4 regions of the Paenibacillus sp. sgz302115 genome follow, and region 4 is predicted to be linked to each of the others. Evidence: riboswitches for the same ligand, from Rfam matches in the RefSeq annotation. Region 4 holds a riboswitch; each other region holds the start of a gene.
The links. Region 4 has a riboswitch for cyclic di-GMP ahead of AC0LWN_RS29715 (choice-of-anchor A family protein). Riboswitches for the same ligand answer to the same signal wherever they lie in the genome.
Positions count from the first base shown of each region.

Region 1: another riboswitch for cyclic di-GMP. It lies ahead of AC0LWN_RS12335 (flagellar assembly protein A); the one in region 4 lies ahead of AC0LWN_RS29715 (choice-of-anchor A family protein).
Region 2: another riboswitch for cyclic di-GMP. It lies ahead of AC0LWN_RS32390 (transglutaminase-like domain-containing protein); the one in region 4 lies ahead of AC0LWN_RS29715 (choice-of-anchor A family protein).
Region 3: another riboswitch for cyclic di-GMP. It lies ahead of AC0LWN_RS19695 (thiamine pyrophosphate-binding protein); the one in region 4 lies ahead of AC0LWN_RS29715 (choice-of-anchor A family protein).

Region 1 covers NZ_JBVYOK010000005.1:82,294-86,217, forward strand. Annotated here, with positions in the region: gene AC0LWN_RS12325 (ABC transporter ATP-binding protein) at 1-205, opposite strand, end outside; gene AC0LWN_RS12330 (FUSC family protein) at 525-1,625, shown strand; cyclic di-GMP riboswitch class I at 1,879-1,972, shown strand; gene AC0LWN_RS12335 (flagellar assembly protein A) at 2,060-3,924, shown strand, end outside.
Region 2 covers NZ_JBVYOK010000044.1:76-3,999, forward strand. Annotated here, with positions in the region: partial or broken rRNA gene AC0LWN_RS32385 (16S ribosomal RNA) at 1-7, opposite strand, end outside; gene AC0LWN_RS32390 (transglutaminase-like domain-containing protein) at 387-1,196, opposite strand; cyclic di-GMP riboswitch class I at 1,210-1,290, opposite strand; gene AC0LWN_RS32395 (class D sortase) at 1,376-2,035, opposite strand; gene AC0LWN_RS32400 (GtrA family protein) at 2,066-2,470, opposite strand; gene AC0LWN_RS32405 (glycosyltransferase family 2 protein) at 2,460-3,446, opposite strand; gene AC0LWN_RS32410 (phospholipid carrier-dependent glycosyltransferase) at 3,495-3,924, opposite strand, start outside.
Region 3 covers NZ_JBVYOK010000011.1:7,864-11,787, forward strand. Annotated here, with positions in the region: gene AC0LWN_RS19690 (methyl-accepting chemotaxis protein) at 1-697, shown strand, start outside; cyclic di-GMP riboswitch class I at 1,190-1,285, shown strand; gene AC0LWN_RS19695 (thiamine pyrophosphate-binding protein) at 1,403-3,046, shown strand; gene AC0LWN_RS19700 (carboxymuconolactone decarboxylase family protein) at 3,088-3,456, shown strand; gene AC0LWN_RS19705 (hypothetical protein) at 3,647-3,924, shown strand, end outside.
Region 4 covers NZ_JBVYOK010000029.1:58,685-62,608, reverse strand. Annotated here, with positions in the region: partial or broken gene AC0LWN_RS29715 (choice-of-anchor A family protein) at 1-1,828, opposite strand, end outside; cyclic di-GMP riboswitch class I at 1,910-1,999, opposite strand; gene AC0LWN_RS29710 (YhjD family protein) at 2,805-3,182, shown strand; gene AC0LWN_RS29705 (ASCH domain-containing protein) at 3,530-3,924, opposite strand, start outside.

The sequences.
Region 1 (3,924 bases), on a different contig from region 4:
TAGAGCCTTCAGTCGGCTCGGCAAAACCGGCGATCAGCCGCAGAATAGTCGTCTTCCCGCAGCCCGAAGGGCCAAGCAGCGTATAGAATTTACCGCGTTCAATTTCGAAGCTGACTCCCTTTAATACGGGCTCTTCGTCATCATATTGCTTAATAACCTTATCAAATGAAATAATAGTGCCTTCCGGGGTAGCTATAGCTAACAACCTCCCTTGTCATATGTAGTTTGATCTATTTTATCCGCTCCTTGCGGGAGATCATCCGAATGATGAACATGTCCAGCGCGTGCAAGTGACAATTCCTTCCTTGCTTCGACATTCTTTCATATTATACAGCATAAAGGTTTAGCCCCATATATGCGATAACATACTTTGTAAAAAGCCGTAGCGTAAACTTAACAAGTTCGTAAAAATTAGTGCTCTCCAGCCCTATTTTGCGGTGCTATAATGAAAACGTCTGAAAAAGAGTTTCATTTTTCTTTACAATTCCGAAATTTTCTTAATATTCCGAAAGAAGATGACGTCCATGAACGAAGGCTTACAGGACCGCCTGGAGAAATTCGGCCTGTCTTTATATGTGATACGTGTTACAGTGGCTGCCTCACTTTCCTGGCTCACCGTAAATACCCTCTATCACGACAGCTACTTATATTTCGCCCCGCTGGCCGCGATTCTGATTACGCAGGGGAGCGTCAAGGCCTCCTTTGAAAAGGGCGTTTACCGCATGACCGGCGTTGTGCTCGGCGGAATCGTCAGCATGATTGTGGGCCGCTTCTTCCATGTTAGCGCACTCTCCATTCTGCTGATGCTGCTGATCGGGATCGGGGTTGCCACAGCGTGCCGGATCAATATTCAGGCCATCTCCCAGGTCGGCGTAACTTCTGTTCTGGCACTTACCTTCTATAATGGTCATTATATCGAGTGGCGTGTAGCCGAAACGCTGATTGGAGTAGCAATTGCTCTGATCATCAATATGATTATCGTTCCGCCCAAGGGGTTCGTCAAGGTAAAAAGCTTGGCACTGGAAGCAAGCCTGCTGCTGGCAGATGCCTTGAGCGGCCAGGCGGATGGCGGAAGGGAATCAGCTCAGGCTTCAGACGCGCTGGGACGCTCCGCAACACTGCTGGGCAAGAGTGAACAGCAGCAGAAGGAGCTTCATTTTACTATTACCCATTATCAGTGCCGCAGCGAGCTGCGCGGACTATCACAGGCAACCAGGCATCTCAAGAAAATTCATTCCTATGTAAAAGAAATCCGCACAGACATCACGCTGCTGCCTTCGCATTATGCCGCAGCCGATTGGATGGCTGCGGTCGTAACAGCCACCGCAGACTGCATCGCCCTCTATGGCTCCAAGACCTTGTCGGATGCCGAATGCCAGCGTTCACTTCCCGAAGCGCTGCACAAGGCCCGCGATCTTCAGCTCTCCTGTTTCTCCGAACTGCAGGGGCAATGCTCCCTGACCACCCTGCGCGATCTGGGTGCGGTCTTCTCCCACCTGAACCGGGTGCTGGAAGAAATTGAGCAGGCTGACTATCTGGTGATGTCGGCCGCACCGGTGAAAGCCAAGTCTGAAGCCGCACAAGCCGTGCGTTTCACACAAAAGGGACTCTCCCACAAGCTGTAAGCTTAGGGAGCGTCCTTTTTTTCTTTTCCCCCCAGCTTCCTCCACCCTCCTAATTTATGTCAATAAATCAACAATTATCTGCATTTTTCATAATTTATGTCCGGATTCTATTATTTCAGTTGAAAAATAGCTACTTTAGTACTAGAATTAATGTTGTTTGAAGAAGTTATTTTTGAACTCAATACCAGTATTGACCACTTTTGTCGATAACAGTCGATTTAGTTTGCCTCATGTTGAGTGTATATCATTGATCTATTCCTAAAAGCAAACTGCCCGAAAGGACAGGACGCAAAGCTATGGGCTTAAGAATGCATCAACACTGCATTTATGGTCGCCAGGCTGCCAATAGAGACACCATCAGGTCGGCTTCACGGCTCCATGATGTTCTTTTCTGTACAGATGACATTGATTATACGAAAAGCGAGGTTACACGAATGGCGCAGCATATTATGGAACGGTCACGGTATGAGTTCTTTGCTTCCATGCTGCTTGGGAGGCCCGATCTCCTGAAACTTTACTCTGTGGATGCTCAGGCATTTACCGGGACAGACAGAGATAAGAACGGTGTCATCATCATCCAGAACAACGAAATTTTTATCACCTCACCTCTGCCTGGCGGCAAGCCGGCTGTAATCTCCGCTCTCCATCCTGTAATCTTGAAGATAAACCAGCAGACAATAACAGCTCCAACTCAAGTCACCGCCTGCGATCAAATAAGCTGGGATATTTGCGAGAAGCCGCAATACCAGATTACCGTATCCGATGACAAGCTCAAAGTATACTTTACACTTTACCGTGCTGAAAAGTACGCCTGGAACCTGGTCAACACCCCTGCCTCAGCCAATGTTACTGTGCGGGCCGAACTGAACCGTGATGTGGTGCTGTCCACACTTTCAATAGAACAGATTATAGCCGGCTTTGAGAAAAGCCCCCTCATAGGCAATCTTAACATTCCGGCACTTTACGAAGAGCTGAATAACCCTACATATCTTCCTGTATGCATTGCCGAAGGCAAAGCTCCCGTTCCCGGCACGGATGCCAGTCTCGAGCTGCTGTTCCCGGAGAACCTGGCGAATGAATTCAACCGGGGAGAGCAGACGGCAAAAGAAACCGGACACCAAGGATCACCCGCTATCCGGGAAGGTGAGGTGTTCGCCCGGAAACTGCCTCCGCAGGAGGGGTTGCCTGGCTTTGACGTGTTCGGATATGTGCTGCCGCCACCGCCGCCGCAGGACATTACACTTATAGCCGGAGCATATGCATCGCTGCAGCCAAGCGGTGAGATTACTGCCCAACGTAATGGCAGACCGCGCATAACGGGAAGCGGAAGCTTCGTCAAAACCATTGATTTTCCCGAAGCTCATATTATCCCTGAGGATGGCGAGCCTGCGGCCGGCACAATTATGTTCCCCGGTGATGTGGTTGTGCTCAGAGACATAGAACAACATACAGTGATTGAAGCGTTGGGAAACGTCTACATATATGGTAATGTTATTGGTTCTACAATCACTGCGACGGGCAGCATTTTGGTCCGGGGGAAGGTTGTGGACAGCGGGCTGTATGCAGGGGCGTTCGGTGTAATCCACAACCGCCTGTGCAGCTTCTCCAAGCTGCTCATGCAAGAGGTCGGCGGGCTTAGAGAAGCTGCCCGGATGCTGGCGGAGACCGTCGAGTCGGTGCAGCGAACCGTGAAATACGGACTGGTCGTCTTGCTCCTGCTGGAGAATAAATACAACCACCTTCCAGCTATGATCAGTAATCTGCAAGAGCTGCTTGCCGGGATGAGCCCTGCCTATCCGCAGGATACCGAACCGCTTAAGCGCATGCTGGATATTTTCCTGCATCCCGGCCGATTTACCAGATTCTTTACGGATAACGTGCTGAGTTCCTTCGAGAAGCTGCTCATGGATTTCTATGACGGAATCGCCTTTTTGCAGGAAGAGAACGTTCGTATTGATATTGCCGGGTCTCATGGCAGCATCATCAAATCCGGCGGCAATCTGCATATTCACGAGGAAGGCATTACGAAGAGCAAGCTGTTCTCCTCCGGCAATATTTATTTCGAGCGGCAAGATTCGGCCTGCGAGTACTCTACCGTGGAAGCAACAGGAGATATCACCGCACAGAGAGTTGGCCAGGATTCGGCTTCTGCATCCGCGCTGCTGGCAGGCGGGAAAATTACAGTCCGCAGAATCTGCAACACCTCAGTAACCGTTGGCGAATATTCTGCAGCGATTACTGCACCGGAGGAGGGGCTTGAGTTCACAGCAGAAAGCCTGCAGCAGAGAAATCAGGCCGA
Region 2 (3,924 bases), on a different contig from region 4:
CCAATAAGGTTATTGAAAAGAGCGATTCGCTCATTTTGAAACATCTGACGAGAATTTGCATTCTCAATTTTGGAAGTCACTTGCGTGATTTCCGATACTCACTCGTTGTTCAGTTTTCAAAGATCAAGCTCGTTGTTGGCGACGATATTCTCGTCAGCAGCAACTCTTATAATATATCACATTGATTTCAGAAACGCAACAGTTTTTTTCGAAACAACTTATTCAGCTATTTCTTATTAACTTTTGCCGCGCTCTAACAACGCTTAATCATAATACCTCATAACCCTATGAAAAAGCAACCCCTATAAACAAAGAAAAATAACCCACTTAATATTTAAGCGGGTTATCTATGAATTAGGCTAGATTATGAAAACAACTGCTTGTTCTTAGTAGAACTTAGCTGCAGTATATTTGCTTGCATCTTTAGTCAATCCTGCTGTCTGGCTGTTCTTCGCCAATCCTGCATCTACAGTCGTATCAATAATTACCCATTTACCATTAAGGAAGACTTCGTTCCAAGCATGATAGGTAGTAACGTAGCTTGAGTTCCCCATAACCAGCTTAGTAGGGATGCCTTCACTGCGAAGCATGGTAGCAAACAATGAAGCGTAATCGTAGCAGATTCCCTTTTTGGTGAGGAGTGTATTGTCATTGTTAGGGATGTAATCTGTTGAAACATTGGAGGCCAAGGTGTAGTCGTATTTTACGTTAGACACAATATAGTTGTATATCGCTTTTACCTTTGCTTCATCAGTTGTCAGACCTTGCGTTAGTTGCTTAGCCTTCAGAACTGTTGTATCGGAAGAACTCCATTTCACGTTCTGTACGGAGCCCAGATATACGGCATTTGCATTGCTCAGACTGAGATCTACGGTTTCGGAAGAAATCACTTTGTATTTGTTGCCGGTGGTGTTCTCAAGTACAGATACTTTATAAGAACCATTACCTTGCTGCAGCGGGAACGTTTCGGTTTGTCTGGAGGCATAAAGGTTGTAAGTGTAGCTGTTGTTGTCTTTGGTGATCATAAGCTTGACACGCTTGTCCTTAGGGACGGCATAGGATACCGAGATAACACCCTGATCCAATTGCGCTGTATTCAACCAGCCGGTGTCCGTGCTTGCGGCTTCAGCAGATCCTGCTTGAACGGAAGTAGCAACTACAAACAATGTTAGTAATGTAAAAAAGAATTTCTTCATGGATAAAACTCCTTTCGGTAGCTGGCTGCCATCCTTACGGGAAGGCCCTTTAGCTTTGCGTCCCTATCTTTCGATAGGTTTGCCGTTATCGTGTTTAGCTTTTATAGTTATATAGTACCATATCTATCTCTATATTCAAGACCCAAATCACTAGATTCTCACTATTTTTAGTTGAATTTTTATATAACTAGCTTAGCATGCACGATCAGCCGGTGGGTTGGATTGACCAATGGATCGCATGTAATCAGGGTGAGTATTTTGTCATCGTTATGCCCATTTAGCACGGAAATGTCTGTAGGCTCCACGATAGAGATATCATAAACGACGTATTTGAAATCCTGCTCGCTTGTTTTGACGGAAATGGTGTCACCGATCTCAACTTCATTCAATCTATTGAAGAGTCTCCCCGTTGTTCTTGATCTGTGGGCTGCAATTGCGGCATTGCCAACCTCGCCGATCGGAGCTGTCTCCTTCATATGGGCGGCGGCGTGCTTCATGTTGGCTTTGGTTGCCCCTTCAAGGATAGGCAGCTTCAGGTCGATTTTGTCAATTTGGATAATTCCGATGATCTTGCCGCCTACCTGGATGTCCGGAGCTGGCGATTCAGTTGCTTCAGCCTGTTCATTCGTGGATGATTCCTCTGACAGCAGCTTGGTGACTGCCGCATAGGGCTTGCTCAGGTCTGACCCTGACGGCGGAGCGGGCGTAACTTCACTATAGGCCTGTTCGGCTTCTTCCAGCAGCTTCTGCTGCTCCCAATCGTTGTACCACTCGTTCGCTTTTGGATACAGCATGATAAGAATCCCCGCAAGTATAAGCAGAAAAGAGAACTTACGCATGAACATCACCTCCGTTTAGTTATGATAACCTCAGAATACCCATTTGCGGCTTCCAAAAAAATTGATAATTACGGTCACGAAGGTGACCAGCACTTTGGCAATCAGCACCTGTACACCAAAACGGTCCGTCAGCAAGTGCATCAGCAGCACCGAGATCCCCAGCACAGCCAGGTTAAGCACAATAAACCTCACAAGCTGCATCCGGTCAAAGCTTTCCTTGCTTCCCCTGTCCTGGTCACGGAAGGTCACTTTTTTATTCCAAAAAAAGCTGTTGGCTGTACCTGCACTATACGAAATAATCTGCGCCGGCGTGTTCATCATTCCAAGGGAATGCAGCAGTGTAAATACCGCAAAATCAATCAGTGTGTTCAGCAGGCCTACTGCATTGAATTTTAAAAACTGGATGAATCCCGCGTTCAGCTTTTTATCTGACATAATCCTTTTCCTTCCGCTTGTCCAGGCTCTCTATGTCAGCCTCTGTATTGTAGCCCCTGGTCTCACGCACGATATACAGCGGTCTGTCCTTCGATTCATCATAAATCCGCCCGATGTATTCCCCAATCACACCAAGGAGCATCAGGACAATACCGTTAAACAGCAAATTCACGCCCACAATAGAGGCCCAGCCGGGGACGGTCCAAGAGGTGAACACCTTCTGGAACAAAACAAAAAACAAATAAAGAAAGCTGGAGAACGATAGAAAAAAGCCGACGTATGACGCAATTTTTAGTGGTTTATGCGAAAAGGAGGTGATGCCGTCCAGCGCAAACCGGATCATTTTCTTCAAAGGGTACTTGGTTTCACCTGCAAAACGCTCCTCACGCACATATTCCACCATCGTCTGCCGGAAGCCTACCCAGCTCACCAACCCTCTGACATAACGGTTCTTCTCCTTCAAGCCACGCATTACATCACACACTTTGCGGTCGATCAAGCGGAAATCCCCTGTATCCGTGGGAATATCCACACTGGTCATGCTGCTGAGCAGACGGTAGAACATCTTGGCGGTTGCTTTTTTGAAAAAAGTCTCTCCGTGGCGTTTGAGCCGCTTGGCGTAGACTACCTCGTAGCCCTCTTTCCACTTCGTGATCATCTGCAAAATGACCTCAGGCGGATCCTGCAGATCCGCATCAATCACCACAACCGCATCGCCTTCAGCATAATCCATCCCCGCCGTTATCGCTACCTGATGCCCGAAGTTACGCGAGAAGTCGATCAGCTTGACATGCTCGTCACGGCTGCTGACCTCATGCATAATCTCGACTGTCCGGTCCCGGCTCCCGTCATTGACGAAGACCAGTTCGTAGGAATCGCCGCATTCGTCCATTACCTTTTTGAGACGCTCGTACGTATGCTGAATGACTTCCTCCTCATTGAACATGGGGACAATTACACTGTATCTGGCTTTCACTGTCGTTCCTCCTAATTTTTTGTGAGCTTGTGCTAACTGAATCGCCGGCTAGAATACCCAAGAAGGGAACCAGCGCAGCATCACCTTCACGTAGTCTTCGCTAACCTGCATACCTGACAATACAGGGTAAAACATTACAAAGAGCAGCGCCGCAACAGCGACATATGCATACCGCCAGGTTTTTGCCTGGGGGTACTTACTGTCAAGCAGCTTCAAGATATAGACGATTGCCAGAATCATGAACGGCACCATTGCGAAATAATGGTAAAGGAATGTCTCGCGCGGTACCAGCATCCAAGGCACATACTGGGAGAGGAAGCCGATCCAGATCATGTACAGGCTCTTGTCTTTACGCTTCACTGTCAACCAAAGCGAGGCCAGCAAGGCGAAGATTCCTGTCCACCAAATCAGTGGATTCCCCATAGTAACGATGCTGCTCACCTGTCCTTGCGGCAGGCCTTCGCCACCGCTGAAGAAC
Region 3 (3,924 bases), on a different contig from region 4:
ACGCTCCGTACATACGCTGGAATTGGTTGAAAAAGGCCGTCAGTCGGTAGATACGCAAGCGGAAGGCATGCGTAAAAATATACAAGCCACCCAAAAGGTAGCCGACACGATTGAAGCACTCTCACAAAATGCCCGCGGCATCACGATGATCACCAAGACGATAACGGAAATCGCCGAGCAGACGAACCTGCTGTCGCTCAACGCTTCCATTGAAGCCGCCCGTGCAGGCGAACATGGCCGGGGATTCGCTGTGGTGGCCCAGGAGGTCCGTAAGCTTGCCGAGGAATCCACCTCCTCAACCAAAGAGGTGTTCAGTCTGGTGCGCAGCATTGAGAGCGACATCAAGCAGGCGATTGAGCATATTGCCATCAACGAGGAAGTCGTTCAGGTACAGAATGAAATGATCATTGAAACGGCTAATATTTTCGCTCAAATTGTGCAAAGCGTTCAATACATAACCGAGCAAATCGCTTCATTCTCTGCTGAAAGCGACCTTATGCTGGAGAGTGCGCTCAGAATTTCCGGGGCCATCGAAAATATCTCCGCAATTACCGAGCAGACAGCCGCAGGCACCGAAGAGGTCTCCGCATCTATGAACGAACAGATCAATGCCCTCAAGTCCGTTGCCGAAGAGACAGAAAAGATGACCCAAGCTGTATTCCAGTTGCAAAAAACAATCCATATTTTCAAATTTTAGGCATCCCCTGCAATGCTGCCGCTTGAGCAAAAAATGCTCATGCGGCAGTTTTTTTGTGTTTACAATTTTCTTGATGTAATATTCACCAAACACTGAATTTTCGCAGTATAAAATGATATTTTCAATTTGCATTTATATCTGTATAAGCTGAGCTTGAAAAATGAATCCAAAGGACGATAATGCCGCAAGGAATGCTTGTACGATTATGATTGGCAACTGGAAGTCTAAGCACTCCCACAGTTCCGGCCATCCTCCGTAATAACTATCAATAGCACCATGGTCCGGCATTTCAAATCCCGTTTGCATTTTAGGACTTTTTCACCTGGGACTTTATTATTTTATTTCCTGCATTAATATTCACTTGACATGCAAATCAATAAATGTCGTTAATCGTTATATTCGTCAAATTTCGAGCTTATTTGATCAAATATATTGACAAAAGCAGCGCTAGGAATATATTGTAAAGTAAAATTATGCTTTATTTCATTAATAAAAATATATTGGCAAAATTCTCCGAAAGGGAATGACGCAAAGCCATGGATCTACAGTCTCATGCTTTCCCGGGACCATGACAGCCAGGTTGCTCAAGAACCGGAACGTCTGTATTATGTTTCTCTCGTTCAACCTGGTTATTTAGCAGCTGCCTGTGCTCCTTCTGAGTGCAGGTTTTCTATTTAAGCTAAATAAATAATAACATTGGGTGGGGTGGATTTTCTGAAAACAGTCGCAGATTATATGGCTCAGGCACTACGAAACCTCGGTGTAACACATTCTTTTGGCATAATCGGCAAGTCTATTTGTCCTGTAGTTCTGAAGATGGTTGATCATGGCATTGAGTTTATTCCCGGAAGACATGAATCCAGTTCCGGGTTCGAAGCCGCAGGTTATGCTCTAAAAACCGGCGGCCTTGGAGTGGCCTTCGGCACCTCCGGTCCAGGCGGAACCAATCTGCTTACCGCTGCAGCGCATGCCAAGGCGAACAACCTTCCTGTGCTGTTCATTACCGGCCATCAATCCATCAAAGAGCTGGGGATTCCCCAGTGCCAGGATTCTTCGAACTATCTTGCCGATCTGGCGGATATGTTCAGACCCGCAACTCTTTTCAGCAAGCTGGTTGAACGCGGAGATCATTTCAGCACCATATTTAATCATGCCATTTCGACGGCTTTAAGCGGTAAACGTGGTCCTGTCCACCTGTGCATCCCTTTTGATGTGCAGACAGAACTCCTTGAAGAGTGCCGGATTGTGATCCCTGAACGGGAAAGTCTGATCAGCCACAGTAATTTCGAGCGGGTAATCACGGCTATCAATCAATCCAGCCATCCCCTCATCATTGCCGGCAAAGGCGTCAACCGCTCCGGAGCGCATAAAGAGCTGGTTCAGCTCGCAGAGACGTTCAATATTCCTGTTGTGACTTCTCCAGGGGGCAAAGGCGCTATTGCCTGGGATCATCCGCTGTATCACGGTCCAATCGGTGTCGGCGGCTGCAAGCATGGCGAAGATTTATTGAACCGCAGCGATTTGTTCATCGTGCTCGGTTCGCGGCTGAGCGATATGACAATCTGCAATCTCAAGGCGGAGAACCATCCGCAAACCTTGATTCAATTTGATGTCGACCCTACGTTTGTCGGGAAAATATTAAACTCTCCTACCATCTCTGTCAGCGGCGATTTGCGTGATAATCTGGCGTTCTACCTGCAGAATATCGATACCAGCAGCATTCCGGCACGTGAACCGGAGACATCCCCGCGTTATACAGAAGAGCTGCCTGTATTGTCCAAGCTTTCTCTCGCTTCGGTAATGAGCACACTGAGCGAACAGCTCCCTTATAATAACACCCTCTTTGTTGATGACGGCAGCCATGGCTTCAATGCCGTGAAATGGTACAACGTGAAGAAACCTGGCAGCTTTGTCTTTGACGCCTACTTTGCCTGCATGGGCAATTCAATTGGCATGTCTATAGGCGCTAAGGTGGCCTCTCCTGAGGAAACCATTGTCTGCATTACCGGCGATGGCTGCTTTATGATGCTCGGAACAGAAATCAACACCGCCGTGTGCAAGAATATTCCGGTCATCTTTATCGTGGTGAACAATATGCAGCTCGACATGGCATTGAAGGGTATGCAAAAAACTACAGGCCGGATTGACGGCACCCTCTTTGAGGTTCCAGTGGATGCGGTAAAATTCGCCGAATCGCTGGGCGCTACGGGCTATAGATGCGAAACTGCAGAACAGTTTACTTCAGCGCTGAATGAAGCAGTTGCATCGAACCGTGTCGCTGTCATTGAGCTGTTGACCGACCGTGACGAAGTGCCTCCTACGGCCCACCGTACCTTGAATCTCAACTAAGAAGAACCATCTGCACCATCACACTATAGGGGGCGTCTTTCGTGAAGAACAATATCAACAGTGGTTTTGAGCATTTCTCCAATCTGTCCGGCGATTATGGCGCCAAGGCGCTGGCTCCGGTTAAAGAGCATTTTCCCGAATTGGCTGAGTTTATTATGGGCAATGCCTACGGCGATATTTTCCAGCGTACTGCTATCGGTTCTGATTGGAAGGAAATCGCCGTCATATCCTCGCTGATTACGATGGGACAGTACGAGCAGTTGGGAGTCCATTACGTGATGGCGCTCCGTGTGGGAATGACCGTGGAGCAGATTAAGGGCATTCTGCTGCATCTGGTGCCGGTTATCGGCGCTCCAAGAGTCATTTCGGCCTTTAATGTGCTGCTCGACACGCTGGAGGAAATCAAATAAGTTCTTTTGCGACAAAATTATACAATATTCGACTTTATTCTTGCATTATAGTTAAAATTATGGTTATATTTAAAGGGAAAATATCCCAAAACAAAGGTTTTAATGTCGATTTTCGACATATAAATATAAGTTTTTTTGAATTTTAATACTTATGCTTCACACAATTTAATTACTTAGGAGAGATCAGCAAATGGGAAAATTTATTTTGAACACCGATTCTGTTAAAAAGGTCATTAAAATTGAACTGGAAGGTACTTTCTCAAACGACGATGGCCTTAAGTCAATCCAGGCTTATCAGCAAACCATCAATCCAATTACACCTGCTGAATATGCACTTGACATTGACTGCAGAAAGCTGAATGTAACCGCTCCTGATGTTGTGCCTTTGCTGGAAAGCTGCTTCGTAATGTTCAAGGCTGACGGATTTGATAAAGTGAGCCTTACTCTGGAAAATAACCCGATCCTCAA
Region 4 (3,924 bases):
GCGTTGGTGTCTGCGTTGGTGTTGGTGTCGGCGTCGGCGTTGGTGTTGGTGTTGGTGTTGGCGTTGGTGTCGGCGTTGGCGTCGGCGTCGGCGTTGGTGTCGGCTCCGGCGTTGGTGTCGGCGTTGGTGTTGGTGTCGGCGTTGGCGTCGGCGTCGGCGTTGGTGTCGGCTCCGGCGTTGGTGTCGGCGTTGGTGTTGGTGTCGGCGTCGGCGTTGGTGTTGGCGTCGGCTCCGGCGTTGGCGTTGGCGTTGGTGTCGGCGTTGGCGTTGGTGTCGGCGTCGGCGTTGGTGTTGGTGTTGGTGTTGGCGTCGGTTTTGGCGTCGGTGTCGGTTTCGGCGTCGGCGTCGGTTTTGGCGTCGGCGGTGGTGTCGGCGTCGATGTTGGTGTTGGCGTCGGCGTCGGCGTCGGTTTTGGTGTTGGTGTTGGTGTTGGCGTTGGTGTCGGCGTCGGCGTTGGTGTCGGCGTCGGCGTTGGCGTCGCCGTCGGTTTTGGCGTTGCCGTTGGTTTTGGCGTTTCCGTCGGTTTTGGCGTTTCCGTCGGTTTTGGCGTCGGCGTCGGTTTTGGCGTCGGCGTTGGTTTTGGCGTCGGCGTTGGTTTTGGCGTCGGCGTCGGTTTTGGCGTCGGCGTTGGTTTTGGTGTCGGCGTCGGTTTCGGCGTTGCCGTCGGTTTTGGCGTTTCCGTTGGTTTTGGCGTCGCCGTCGGTTTTGGCGTCGGCGTTGGTGTTGACGTCGGTGTTGGCGTCGGCGTCGGTTTTGGCGTTTCCGTTGGCGTCGGCGTCGGTTTTGGCGTCGCCGTCGGCGTCGGCGTCGGTGTTGGTGTCGGTGTCGGTGTCGGCGTCGGTGTCGGCGTTGGTGTCGGTGTCGGCGTTGGTGTTGGCGTCGCCGTCGGTGTCGGCGTCGGCGTCGGCGTCGGTTTTGGCGTCGGCGTTGGTGTTGGCGTCGGTGTCGGTGTCGCACTCGGTGTTGGTGTTGGCGTTAAAGGTGGTTCCGTTCCCTGGTACGGATAATGGTGCATCTGCACATGTCCGTTGAACGATTTTGCAATGAGTGTGCCGTGCAGTTCCGCATAATCATAGTACACTTCGGCCCGTGGCGCTAATATAGTGCCATTAATGGTTGTGTTGCCAATTTTCAAATCAGTGGCTTCATAAAAATTAAATAATACCTTATTGGGATTGCTCCCATCAATTTGAAAGCTCGGGATTTTCACTGAGGTCCCGCTTACATTGATAACAACCGTTGCATTCCCCGTTATATTGAACACCATATTATTGGTCGCTGCCCAATCGGCTGCAGTCATATTTATAACATTGTAGGGCTTTGGGGCATTGATGGTTATTTTTCCATAATCCCTGACAAAGGGCTGTGTCTGCGGCAATGCGGCCAGCTCGCTCGAACGCCCGATCAAAAACTGCTCCTCCGCTGCGAAATCAATCGGTGTATCTTTTCGCGAGCCCCCCTGAAGTGTAGTGCTTGAATCAGCCGTTAGAGTACCACCGTATACAGTTGTTCCATGAACAGTCCCATTCGAAAAAGTAATGTTCTTGCCGGCGATAAGCACGTCTCCGCCCGGGGCATCCTTGGATACACCGTACCCCTGCAAAGTAATATTCCCTGCGGCCGCGAGCCTTCCATGAATCTGATCGTATGACTGCGTAAAATCCCCAAAGATAAAAGCATTAAAATTGCCGGCTACCCCCAAAACCGGTGTAGGAGTATAGGGCATACTGGCCGCTGCTTTAACCTCCCATCCCCCAGTAATCACACTGCCTACTGTCAGCATTCCTGCCAATAGCAGAGCTGCCGTCTTTTGCATTTTTTTCTTCAATCGCATGCACCTCCTATTAATTACTCTATGATTTCAAGAAAAAACTATAACAACAAAAAGACCGCCAAGAAGGGTTAGCTTCACGGCGGCCGGACAATCATAACCTGTCTAGCAGGCTTTAGATTCCTGACTTTGCGTCCCGTTCTTTCGAACGGTTTGCGTTTTACATGATCGTATGATTTTTTTAAATTTCAGATAGTCTATGATATTTGTTACTTTCGACCTAATGTCAGTTTAGCCGCTCCACCTCCATATTGTCAATCTATTCCTTTTTATTTTTTTGGAAGCTTGGATGAGAAAATCCGCTGCAAACCGCCATGCATAAGGATTAACCAGCTTGATCCAGTCTGAAACAGTGTTCAACAACGGCGTATCCGGTAGCTTCTTCTGCTTCATGTAATCTTCTCGTTATTCGAAACCACTAATTTTCATTATTAAAATTTAGTCTTTTTGAACTATTTGTCGAACATTGCTGCGTGAAGTCCAACCATCCTTATAATGCAAAAAAACTGTCGCCGAAAGTTACCGGCAGCAGTTTTTCAAAAGATAAAAATTTATATGTTTTACCCCATAAATTATCCTTATCTTTCTGGAGAAACGGAAGCCGTTTCTTCTTGTCGACATCTATGTATGCTATATGCGCTATCGTGTCCAGGCAATGCGGATATAGCGGGTTTGCATTTTATAACAGTTGCATCCAGCCAATCATGGACACCCAAAGCGGAATACTCAGGAGCAAACCGAATACCAAACCACGGCGGAGACTTCCTTCATGAATCATCACAATTCTCCTTTTGAGGTGCTTTATTTTTTCAAGCTTCAATCTTTAATATTTCAATTTTAATATAAAATAATTCTTCTGATTTTATTGTGAAATTTATCACATTTATCGACTTGTTTTAAAATACTATTGATTATTTTTTGAAGGCCGGGTTACAATGCGAATATACGTTCTCTTTATGAGGTGATGAATCCCATGCATAGGGTGGAGAGTACAGACAATACGCTGGTCAAATCTTATATTATGCTGCCGCTGATTATATCGGCTTTTGAGCGCGATGCTGCCATTCTGTCCAAGGAGCTGCGCACCCCCGCCCCCTACATAGAGGTTCTTAATACAGCCGCGAATGCGGCAACCGCTGATCTGCGTGATGTGCGTGCTGAAATGAGAACACGGGGCGTCAAGGTCTACGAACAACTACGGCGGGAGGACGGTATGGAGGTCAAATTTGTCTGCCGGGGGTATCATGAGCGGATGCTGCTGCTGGACCATATCATTGCCACTCAGGCCACGATCCATATGCGCAAATACCTGAAGCTGGATATCTCCAGTTCCCGGATGCGAAGCAGCTAAATGCCTTATTTTCTCACAAAAAAAGGCCCCGCCATAAAAGCCGGCAAGACCATAAGTGGATAACAATCACATTAATACCTTCCAATAGCCCAGCGAGCCAAGAATAACAATCAGCGCTACAGGATATAGAATTTTTCGGCTCACCTTGTCCTTAAACGTAAAAAACAAGCAAAGCATACAAAGCCACGCAATAAGAAGACTTCCCATTCCTTATGCATACGCCCTTTCCTGTGTATCCGGATTAGCTCCTGGCGCAAGACTGCGCTTCAAAACATATATACTAAGATTACCCGCGAGCTAACCCAATCATACCACTAAACAGCTTGGATAGCTCCCCAAAGAGAATACTACTCCCTCTCCGGGACAGGGTGCTCCCAGAAACTCAGCCGTCCTTTAGCAGGTATGGGGTCAGCAAGCAAATCTGCACCTTCCAGCTTCCAGGCAAACCGCCCTTCAGCATAATCGCCAAAAATATATTCATTGCCGCCCGGCCAACCCTCCCCGGCATTCTCAGGAGTCACCTCATGGCACTCGGTAAGGCGGCATGTGGCGATAATGGCTCCGGCGGGCAGATTGTCAGCGGTGAATCCGTGCCGGGCCAATACCGATTTATACGGCTCTTGTCTGCACACGGACTTGTCTATGCCCATCCCGGCATGAATAGCCAGTTCACCGCGATAAGATGTTCTCCATGAACGGGTTTCGAATTGCTTTTCTCCAAGAGCGGCCAATGTCGCCCAGG